2 regions of the Streptomyces sp. NPDC005151 genome follow, and region 2 is predicted to be linked to the other one. Evidence: riboswitches for the same ligand, from Rfam matches in the RefSeq annotation. Region 2 holds a riboswitch; the other holds the start of a gene.
What was found. A riboswitch is a leader RNA that binds a small molecule or an ion and turns the genes downstream of it on or off. The one in region 2 is predicted to bind cyclic di-AMP.
Positions count from the first base shown of each region.

Region 1: linked by a shared signal. The riboswitch ahead of ACWD6R_RS10350 (M23 family metallopeptidase) and the one ahead of ACWD6R_RS12785 (M23 family metallopeptidase) in region 2 are both predicted to bind cyclic di-AMP.

Region 1 covers NZ_JBSFYR010000013.1:71,390-76,426, forward strand. The annotation lists gene ACWD6R_RS10340 (M16 family metallopeptidase) at 1-827, shown strand, start outside; gene ACWD6R_RS10345 (M16 family metallopeptidase) at 854-2,236, shown strand; cyclic di-AMP (ydaO/yuaA leader) riboswitch at 2,445-2,611, shown strand; gene ACWD6R_RS10350 (M23 family metallopeptidase) at 2,625-3,431, shown strand; partial or broken gene ACWD6R_RS10355 (GntR family transcriptional regulator) at 3,646-4,364, shown strand; gene ACWD6R_RS10360 (HPr family phosphocarrier protein) at 4,559-4,840, opposite strand; gene ACWD6R_RS10365 (bifunctional acetate--CoA ligase family protein/GNAT family N-acetyltransferase) at 5,012-5,037, shown strand, end outside.
Region 2 covers NZ_JBSFYR010000017.1:88,603-93,639, forward strand. The annotation lists gene ACWD6R_RS12770 (SPFH domain-containing protein) at 1-137, shown strand, start outside; tRNA gene ACWD6R_RS12775 (tRNA-Met) at 620-693, shown strand; gene ACWD6R_RS12780 (PP2C family protein-serine/threonine phosphatase) at 923-2,077, shown strand; cyclic di-AMP (ydaO/yuaA leader) riboswitch at 2,338-2,490, shown strand; gene ACWD6R_RS12785 (M23 family metallopeptidase) at 2,502-3,626, shown strand; gene ACWD6R_RS12790 (PrsW family intramembrane metalloprotease) at 3,791-5,037, opposite strand, start outside.

The DNA of each region.
Region 1 (5,037 bases), on a different contig from region 2:
ACGCGGCGACACTCGAAGACGCGCGGACCTTCTTCCGTACGTACTACGCGCCCAACAACGCGGTGCTGTCGGTCGTCGGCGACATCGACCCCGAGCAGACGCTCGCCTGGATCGAGAAGTACTTCGGCTCCATCCCGTCCCACGACGGCAAGCAGCCGCCGCGCGACGGCACGCTCCCCGAGACCATCGGCGAGCAGCTGCGCGAAGAGGTCCACGAGGAGGTCCCGGCGCGGGCGCTGATGGCCGCCTACCGGCTGCCGCACGACGGCACCAGGGAGTGCGACGCCGCGGATCTCGCGCTGACCGTGCTCGGCGGAGGTGAGTCCTCCCGGCTGCACAACCGCCTGGTCCGCCGCGACCGCACAGCCGTTGCGGCAGGTTTCGGGCTGCTGCGGCTGGCCGGCGCGCCCTCGCTCGGCTGGCTGGACGTGAAGACGTCCGGCGGTGTCGAGGTGGCGCAGATCGAGGCCGCGGTCGACGAGGAGCTGGCCCGGTTCGCCGCCGAGGGCCCCACGCCCGAGGAAATGGAGCGCGCTCAGGCACAGTTGGAGCGCGAGTGGCTGGACCGGCTCGGTACGGTCGCGGGCCGCGCCGATGAACTCTGCCGGTTCGCCGTGCTGTTCGGCGACCCGCAGCTCGCGCTGACCGCCGTCCAGCGGGTCCTTGACGTCACCGCGGACGAGGTCCAGGCGGCGGCCAGGGCCCAGCTGCGCCCCGACAACCGGGCGGTGCTCGTCTACGAGCCGGTCGAGCCGGCCGAATCCGCCGACGCGGAAGCCGACGAGACGGACACCGACACCGACGCGCACGAAGGGGCGGACAAGTGACCGACGCTGCCGCGACTGGAGTATCGATGGAGTACCACCCGCAGCCGACCCCCGGCACGGCCAGGCCCTGGGCCTTTCCCGCACCCGAGCGCGGCGCCCTGCCCAATGGGCTGACGGTGCTGCGCTGCCACCGTCCCGGCCAGCAGGTCGTCGCGGTCGAGATCTTCCTCGACGCCCCGCTGGACGCCGAGCCCGAGGGCCTCGACGGCGTGGCCACGATCATGGCGCGAGCCCTTTCCGAGGGCACCGACAAGCACTCCGCCGAGGAGTTCGCCGCCGAGCTGGAGCGTTGCGGCGCCACCCTCGACGCGCACGCCGACCATCCCGGCATGCGGGTCTCCCTGGAGGTTCCGGCCTCCCGGCTGGCCAAGGCTCTCGGGCTGGTCGCCGAGGCGCTGCGGGCGCCCGCGTTCGCCGACAGCGAGATCGAGCGACTGGTGAACAACCGGCTCGACGAGATTCCGCACGAGCAGGCCAACCCGGCCCGGCGTGCCGCCAAGCAGCTCTCCAAGGAGCTCTTCCCGGCCACGTCGCGGATGTCACGCCCGCGCCAGGGCACCGAGGAGACGGTGGAGCGGATCGACTCCGCGGCCGTGCGAGCCTTCTACGAGGCCCATGTCCGGCCGTCCACCGCGACCGCCGTCGTCGTCGGCGACCTCACCGGTATCGACCTGGACGCCCTGCTCGCCGACACCATCGGCGACTGGACCGGGAACACCGTGGAGCCCCGTCCGGTCCCGCCGATCACTGCCGACGACACCGGCCGCGTGGTGATCGTCGACCGTCCGGGCGCCGTGCAGACACAGCTGCTGATCGGCCGCATCGGCGCCGACCGGCACGACAGCGTGTGGCCGGCCCAGGTCCTCGGCACCTACTGCCTGGGCGGCACACTCACCTCCCGGCTGGACCGGGTGCTGCGCGAGGAGAAGGGCTACACCTACGGCGTGCGGGCCTTCGGGCAGGTCCTGCGCTCGACGGCCCCGGACTCCGCCTCCGGGGCGACCGGCGCGGCGATGCTGGCGATCAGTGGCTCGGTGGACACGGAGTCCACCGGACCGGCGCTCGACGACCTGTGGAAGGTCCTGCGGACGCTGGTGGCCGAGGGGCTGACCGACGCCGAGCGCGAGACCGCTGTGCAGAACCTCGTGGGTGTCGCCCCGCTGAAGTTCGAGACGGCTGCCTCCGTCGCCGGCACGCTCGCCGACCAGGTCGAGCAGCACCTCCCGGACGACTACCAGGCGCAGCTGTACGCCCGCCTGGCCGAGACCGGCACGGTCGAGGCGACCGCAGCCGTGGTCAACGCCTTCCCCGTGGACCGGCTGGTCACGATTCTCGTCGGCGACGCCGCGCAGATCGAGGAGCGGGTCAGGGCGTTGGGCATCGGAGAGGTGTCGGTCGTCACCGGCTGATGCACCAAAGTCCCGCAAAGAGGGGCAAAGAGAGACCCTGGCGAGTCGCTTCTCGCCAGGGTCTTCCCTTTTGTCTGATTTGAGATGAAAACTTATTCCTTGCCCTGTGGGATGCGCTACAAAGCGCCCTGTCCGTTTGGTGAATGAAAGTGCCCCCGCCTAGCGTCGGCTCCACTGTCCGTCACTCGTATGCCGCATCCGTGGCGCCGGGCAGTGATCGCCGAGTCCCCGTCAGGCGCGAGCCTGGGGAGCCGGGGACCCACACAGTCCCTGGGGTGAATCGGATGCCGCGACCTCCTGTGAGGCCGGGGATCCGTAGGAGACCTTCCTGCTCCGAACCCGTCAGCTAACCCGGTAGGCGAGAAGGAAGGAAAGGACCAGCTACTTCATGGCGTTCACCCGCCCCACCGGGAAGCACCGTGCCCCGAGCCGCCTGAAGCGCGGGAGCGCACGCATCGCCGGAGTCGCGACGCTGGCGACCACCGGCGTCATCGGCGGACTGGCCTCTCCGGCCCTCGCCGCGGATGCCGAGGCCTCCTTCGTCAATGAAACCGGCCTGACCCAGATCATCGCCATCGAGGATGGCCTCGCCGACCAGGTGGCCACCCAGGCCAAGGTGCAGAAGCGCCAGGCCGACGTCGCCGCGAAGGTGAAGGCGAAGGCTGCCGCGGCAGCCAAGGCCGAAGCGAAGGCCAAGGCGGCGGCGAAGGCCGAGGCCGAGGCCCGCGCCAAGGCGGCCCGTGACGCGAAGGCCCGCGCCACCCGTTCCGCCGAGCGCACCCGCCTGGGCTCCTTCCAGCTCCCGGTCGCCGGTTCGTACGCCACCACCGGCTACAAGTCGAGCGGGTCCCTCTGGTCCTCCGGCCGCCACTCGGGCATCGACTTCCATGCCGCCTCCGGAAGCTCCGTCGTCGCCGTCGGCGCCGGCACGGTCGTCGAGGCGGGCTGGGGCGGCGCATACGGCAACAACATCGTGCTGCGGATGACGGACGGCACGTACACCCAGTACGGCCACCTCTCCTCGATCGGCGTCTCCGTCGGCCAGAGCGTCGGCGCGGGCCAGCAGATCGGCCTCTCCGGCTCGACCGGCAACTCCACCGGACCGCACCTCCACTTCGAGGCCCGCACCACGCCTTCGTACGGCTCCGACATGGACCCCGTGGCGTACCTGCGCGCCCATGGCGTGAACGTCTGACCGACGTCCCGTCCGCAACACCCCGAAGGCCTCGGTTTCCCGCCGGGGCCTTCGTCGTGTCCGCCCCTGCCGAACCGCCCCGCGGAACCGTCCCCGGGCCAGAAGATATTCATGGTTTTCGGCCCGGCGTCGGAAATGCAGTTGCATTGCAATAGAGTCACAGAACAGGCGTCGATCGGCCGCGTTTCGCGGGGATTAAGGCGGAGGTTCGGACATGCGCATTCCGGCGCAATCGGTATGCACGGCAATCCGTGACGACATCGTCTCCGGTGTCTTCGAACGCGGCAGCAGACTCACCGAGGAGCTGCTCGCGCGCCGTTACGGGGTCTCCCGTGTCCCGGTGCGGGAAGCGCTGCGCACCCTGGAATCCGAGGGCTTCGTGGTCACTCGCCGACATGCCGGTGCCTGTGTCGCCGAGCCCACCGAACAGGAGGCCGCCGACCTTCTGGAGGTACGGATGCTGCTGGAGCCGCTGGGTGCGGCCCGTGCCGCGCAACGTCGCACCGAGGCGCACCTCAAGGTGCTGCGCGGCCTGGTCAGGCTGGGTCAGGACAGGGCGCGGCGGGGCGAGGGGGAGGATCTGCGCTCCCTGGGCGGCTGGTTCCACGAGACGCTCGCCCAGGCGTCCGGCAGCCCCGGGCTCACCGCGCTGCTCACCCAGCTACGGCACAAGATCGCCTGGATGTACGCGGTCGAGCAGTCGGCCCGCCCCGCCGATTCCTGGGGCGAGCACGGAGCCATCGTGGACGCCGTGGCGCGCGGCGACGCGGAACGGGCCAGGGCGCTGGCCGCCCAGCACGCCGAGCGGGCCACCGCCGCGCACCGGCTGCGCCGCGCGGGCGGTGCCCCGGGCCGTGATGCCGGCGCCCCCGCTCCGGCGGCCGGGTGAGGACTTCGCAACATGCCGTAAACACCGCGAGCGGCCGGAATTAACACATGCGCCGTATACAAAGAGAAGTAGATGCGCGGGGCTTTCTTTGAGCTGCCTGAATTCGCTCCGAATGTATTGTCGGTATCCGAAAACGAAGGAGCCGCGGCCCCGGTTGGGGGGTACCGCGGCTCCGCCACAGAAATAGACCGGACAGGAATCGGCCGGAAAGGCTTCCCCCCTGATCGGAACCCTGGAATCAGACGGTCTCAGGGAGCTCCTCGAGCCCCTCGGTGACCAGCTTCGCCAGACGGTCGAGCGCGGCTTCCGCGTCGTCCGCCTCGGAGGCGAGCACGATCTCCTCGCCGCCGTGCGCGCCGAGACCGAGCACCGCGAGCATGGAGGCGGCGTTCACCGGGGGGCCGTCGGACTTGGCGATCGTCACGGGGACGCCGGACGCCGTGGCGGCACGGACGAAGATGGAAGCGGGGCGGGCGTGCAGGCCCTCGGCCCAACCGACATTTACGCGGCGCTCAGCCATGGTTCTGCCCTTCACGAATCAATGGTTGTCTAGACCAGTCTCTCACGCAGTCGCTGTCTTCCCGCCGACCCGCAACCCGGCCCCAGCCCGTGCCGCACGGCCGATCGGAGCTCTCAGACTGCCCCGGCCCCGGGCCCTACGCGACCGCTGACCGCGCCGTAGGCTTTGCCCATGCAGCCCGCGCCGGAGCAGAGTCC
Region 2 (5,037 bases):
CCAACGGTGTCAATGAGATGGCGGCGGGCGTGGTCAGCCAGGGGATGGCGATCCTCCACGCACTCCAGCGCGGTGCGAGCACGGCGAAGCCGGCGGTCGACGCGAAGCGGGCCCCGCACATCACCGACTCGAACTGAGCCGGGCTGCTTCTCCGCCCCGGAGGCCTCCGGGGCGGGGGATTCCGCCACGGGGGATTCCGCTGCGGGGGTGGCGACAGCCTCGTCCATCGCTGCCCGTGCGGCTGCGGAAACCTTTCGCTGATGCATCAGAACCCCATGAATCCCGCGGTGAACCCGCTGATCAGCCCCGTACCGCATGGTTGACCGCGTTGGCCGCGTTGGCCGACGCGCTGTCCGGCAGACCGATGATCACGTCATTGACCCCGCACTCATCACCGCACCGATCGTCGGGCAAGGCGATGGCGCGTGCCCAGCGGTGTTCTCACACGGGCAGCCCGCCGGTCCGGAGGGTGCAGCAGAAACCCTGCGGCAGAAGGCACTTCGCCGGCAACTGCTTCTCGAATTCGGTGCCTTGGGCCAGTGGCGGGAGCGGATGGGTGCAGGCGGATCAGTAAATGGTCAACTGTCCGCCCCGGATGGCGTAGAGTTGTGTTTACCGACGCGGGGTGGAGCAGCTCGGTAGCTCGCTGGGCTCATAACCCAGAGGTCGCAGGTTCAAATCCTGTCCCCGCTACTGAAGAATCAGGCCCGGCATGCATAGAGCGTGCCGGGCCTGATTCGTGTTTTCCGTCCCCCCTTCGGCCGATGCGGAGTCGCCGCGCGACGCCGCTCCGGCAAGCCTGGGGGAGTGGGGTGCGGCACCGTCCGCAGCCAGGCGCGTACCGGGCAGGAGGCCGTGGGGCGTATCGGGCAGGAGACCGCAGGAGCCGCTGCGCGTACCGGGCAGGAGACCACAGGTGGGGATGGCGGAGAAGCCGCTCGGGGTGCGGGGCGGAGGCGGCAGCCCTTCCCGGCGGTTCGTCCGCGCGCTGCCGGCGCTGCTGATCGCCGCCGGGCTCGTGTTCGACATCCTCACCCCGCCGCCGTTCACCGCCGTGCCGCTGTTCGTGGCGGCCCCGCTGGTCGCCGCACCGTTCTTCTCACGGGCGGGCACCGTCCGTATCGGCGTCGCCTCGCTGCTCTCGATCCTCGTCCTGCGGAGCGAGAGCGGCACGGTGCTGCAGGTCGTGCCGTCCCTCGAGGTCATCACCGTGCTCACCGCCTCGGTCCTCGCCCTCTTCATCAACGGAGTCGTAGGGCGCGGCAATGAGCAGCTGGCTTCGGCGCGGGTCATCGCGGAGACCGCCATGCGGGCCGTGCTGCCGGAGCCGGACGACTGGATCGGCGGGCTGCAGGTCGCCGCGCGGTACGAGGCGGCACAGGCGGACGAGTTCGTCGGCGGCGACCTGTTCGCCGTGGTGGACACCCCGCACGGCGTGCGGCTGGTGGTCGGGGACGTGCGGGGCAAGGGGCTCGACGCGGTCGAGGCGGTGGCGGTGATCATCGGCGCGTTCCGGGAGGTCGCCGAGCACGAGGCTTCGCTGGAGGGCGTGGCGCAGCGGCTGGAGCGGGCGCTGGCCCGGGAGGGGGAGCGACGCGGCGGGATCGATCCGGTCGAGGGGTTCGTCACCGCCGTACTCGCCGAGATCCCGCACGGTGCGGCCGAGGTGCGGATCGTCAACCGCGGCCACCCCGAGCCGCTGCTGCTCCACCCCGACGGGGGGGTGGAGGTGCTGGTTCCGAGCGTGCCCGCGCTGCCGCTCGGCATGGGTCTGGGGGCGTGGCCGGACCTGGCCGACGCCTGGAGTCTGGCCGCCGGGACCACGCTGCTCGTCTACACCGACGGTCTCTCCGAGGCGCGCGACAAGCATGGGGTGTTCTACGACCCGGCGGCCCGGCTGCGTGGGCGGATTTTCCCCGGGCCCGAGGAGCTGCTGTCCGCGCTGACCGATGACGTACGGCTGCACACGGGCGGCAAGTCCACCGACGACCTGGCGCTGGTCGCGGTCGTACGGCCCGCGGAGGGGCAGCCGGAGCGCCGCAGGACCGTGAAGATCGTGGGGCGCGGGCAGGAATGAGGCGTGGCCGCGGTGAGCACACGAGGACGATGCCACCGTGCGTAATCGAAGAGTGCCGCTCTGCATAACGTTTGACGCAACGTCAGAAAGACGGTAGTGGCTGAGCCCGGGTCAACTCGCCCGATTCCACCCGGTTGTGTCCCGTAAAGTCCAGGCCAAGGCCGTGAACGATCAGTGGGAACGGCTTGGAATCAGGCCCGTGTGTCTATTAACGTTCGATAACGCAGCGCGGTCGTCCCAGCCGTCGTCAGTGGCGGCACCGTGCGCGAGCGCCGAATTCCGCAAGGGAACCGGGGAACCACCTACATGGGGTGAATCGGACACCTGTGTCTCGTGAGAGGCAGAGGGATCCGTAGGAGACCTTCCTGCTCCGAACCCGTCAGCTAACCCGGTAGGCGAGAAGGAAGGAAAGGAGTGCGCCTCCGTGGCGTCCAACAAGCCTGCCCCCGAAGCCCCTTCCCGGTTCGGCTCCGACTTCACCACTGAGTACGGATCCGGGACGGACACCGAGTTCGGCACCGGGTTCACCACCGAGTCCGGGACCGAAGGCTTCGGAGAGACCGACCGGGCCTGGGAGGAATGGAACCCCACCGAGGAGTCCGTCCGCCCCGTACGCGGCAGGCACCGCGTCGCCAAGCAGCGCAACGGGCTCGCCCGTAGCTCCACGGTTCTCGGCGTCGGCGTCATCGCGGCCGTCGGCGCGGGCGGTATGGCCACCGCGCAGAGCAAGCCGCCGGTCTCCATCTCCCTTCCCGATTCCGTCGCGGACAAGCTCCCCGACGCCAACTCCCTCCCCGGCGTGGGCGCGCTGTTCTCCGAGGGGTCCGCCACCGACCAGGCCCAGGCCCAGGCCAAGACCGCCGCCGCACCGCTGACCAGCGCGGGCATCACCACCGCCGAGGCCGAGCAGGGCGCCACCGACGCCGGCGAGGCGCTCCGCGCCCGTATCCTCCAGCAGGCCGAGCAGCAGCAGAACGCCGCCGACGCGGAGGCCAAGGCGGCCGAGGAGAAGGCCGCCGCGGAGAAGGCGGCAGCCGAGGCGAAGCAGAAGCAGGACATCGCCGAGGCCAAGGCCGAGGCCGAGAAGAAGAAGGCGGAGGAAGAGGCGAAGGCGAAGGCCGAGGCCGAGCGGCTCGCCAAACTGGCCGCCAGTTACGCCATCCCCACTTCCTCGTACACGGTCACCTCGACCTTCGGCCAAGCCGGTTCGATGTGGTCCTCCGGCTACCACACCGGTCTCGACTTCGCGGCGCCGACCGGCACCCCGATCAAGGCCATCCACACCGGCACCATCAAGTCGGCGGGCTGGTCCGGCTCCTACGGCTACCGCACGGTCCTGGAGCTCGAGGACGGTACGGAGCTGTGGTTCTGTCACCAGTCGTCGATCGACGTCAGCGCCGGCCAGAAGGTCACCACCGGTGAGACCATCGGCCGCGTCGGCGCCACCGGAAATGTGACGGGTCCCCACCTCCACCTGGAGGTCCACACCCCGAGCGGCACGGGCATCGACCCGATGACCTGGCTGCGCGACAAGGGCCTCACGGTCTGACCCGATGAACGCGGGCCGGTCCCACCGGCCCGCCACCGATCCCCGGCAGTCCTGACGCTCACCCCCCGACGTCAGGGCTGCCGGTCCGTTTGTCCACGAGTGCCCCCTTGGGGAAGAGGCAGCGGCTGGGCGGTGCGACGGGGCAAAGCTTGCCGGGAGGGGCACTAGCGGAGCGGGGCGCTGCCGCGCCCGTGGGGCGGCTGGTGATACGGCTGCCCAGGGGGCGACAGGTACGGGTTGTGGCCGCCGTACGGCTGGTACTGCTGCGGAACCGGCGCCGGGGCCGTGTAGTGCGGGCGCAGACGGCCCGTCGCCTGTGCCGCGTACGCCAGGGCGGGGGCGGCCACCTCCCGGCGCTGCCAGAGATGGTGCAGCAGTTCCAGTTCACGTGCGGTGAAGTCCGGTTCCGCCGCCCCGCGGCCGGCCCTGCGGCGCAGGAATGCCAGGGACGTGGCGAACGACTCGTACTCGGCGACCGCCCGCGCCGCAGCCTTGCCGCGCGCCCTGGCCTGCGCCTTGGCGTGGCTCCGTATCTGCGGCGCGATCCGGCTGTGAGCGCCGTGGGCGGGGCCGTAGGCAGGGGCGTACCCGTAGCCCGGGGCTCCGTACCCCGCTTGCGCGTGCTGCCGGCGCGCCAGGTCCCGGGCCAGGCCGCGGGCCCGCATCGAGGAGAGCGCGAGCGGCTCGGCAGGGGTCAGCCAGCCGGCGGCCGCGTACGCGGGCAGCTCGGTCGCCAGGGTGCGCAGCTCCTGCTGGCGGGACCAGATCGCCAGCCAGGTGACCAGTCCGAAGACCGGGACCATGAACACCCCGTACACGACATAGAAGCCGTACGGGCCGAACGTCCCCGAGCCGTTCCACAGGGCGTGCGTGCCCATGGCGAGGATCAGTCCGAGCATCGGCAGCGCGATGCGGCGGATGCGGTTGCGGTGTGCGCTCAGCGCCGCGAAGCCGAAGCCCAGGCCGGTCAGCACGGTGAAGAGGGGATGCGCGAACGGCGTCATCACCCCTCGTACGAAGAAGGTCGCGGCCGTGACCGACGCCAGGCCCGAGTTGCCGATCTGCTGGTCCTCGCCGAACGCGTTGCCCAGATAGAGGATGTTCTCGGTGAAGGCGAAGCCCGTCGCGGTGAAGCCGGCGACGACTACGCCGGCGACGACACCGCCGAAGTCCCGTCGCCGGAACAGGAAGATCAGCAGGACGGCCGCCGCCTTCGCGCTCTCCTCGACGACCGGCGCTATGACCGTGGCCCCGAGGGTGTCCGCGCTCGCCGGGTCCGCGGTGGCCGTTGCGATCCAGCGGGTCGCGAACGAATTGGCGATGATCGCGACCAGGGCGGCGGCGCAAGCACCCCAGGCGAAGGCGAACAGCAGATTCCGCCAGGGTCCGGGTTCGACCCGGTCCAGCCAGC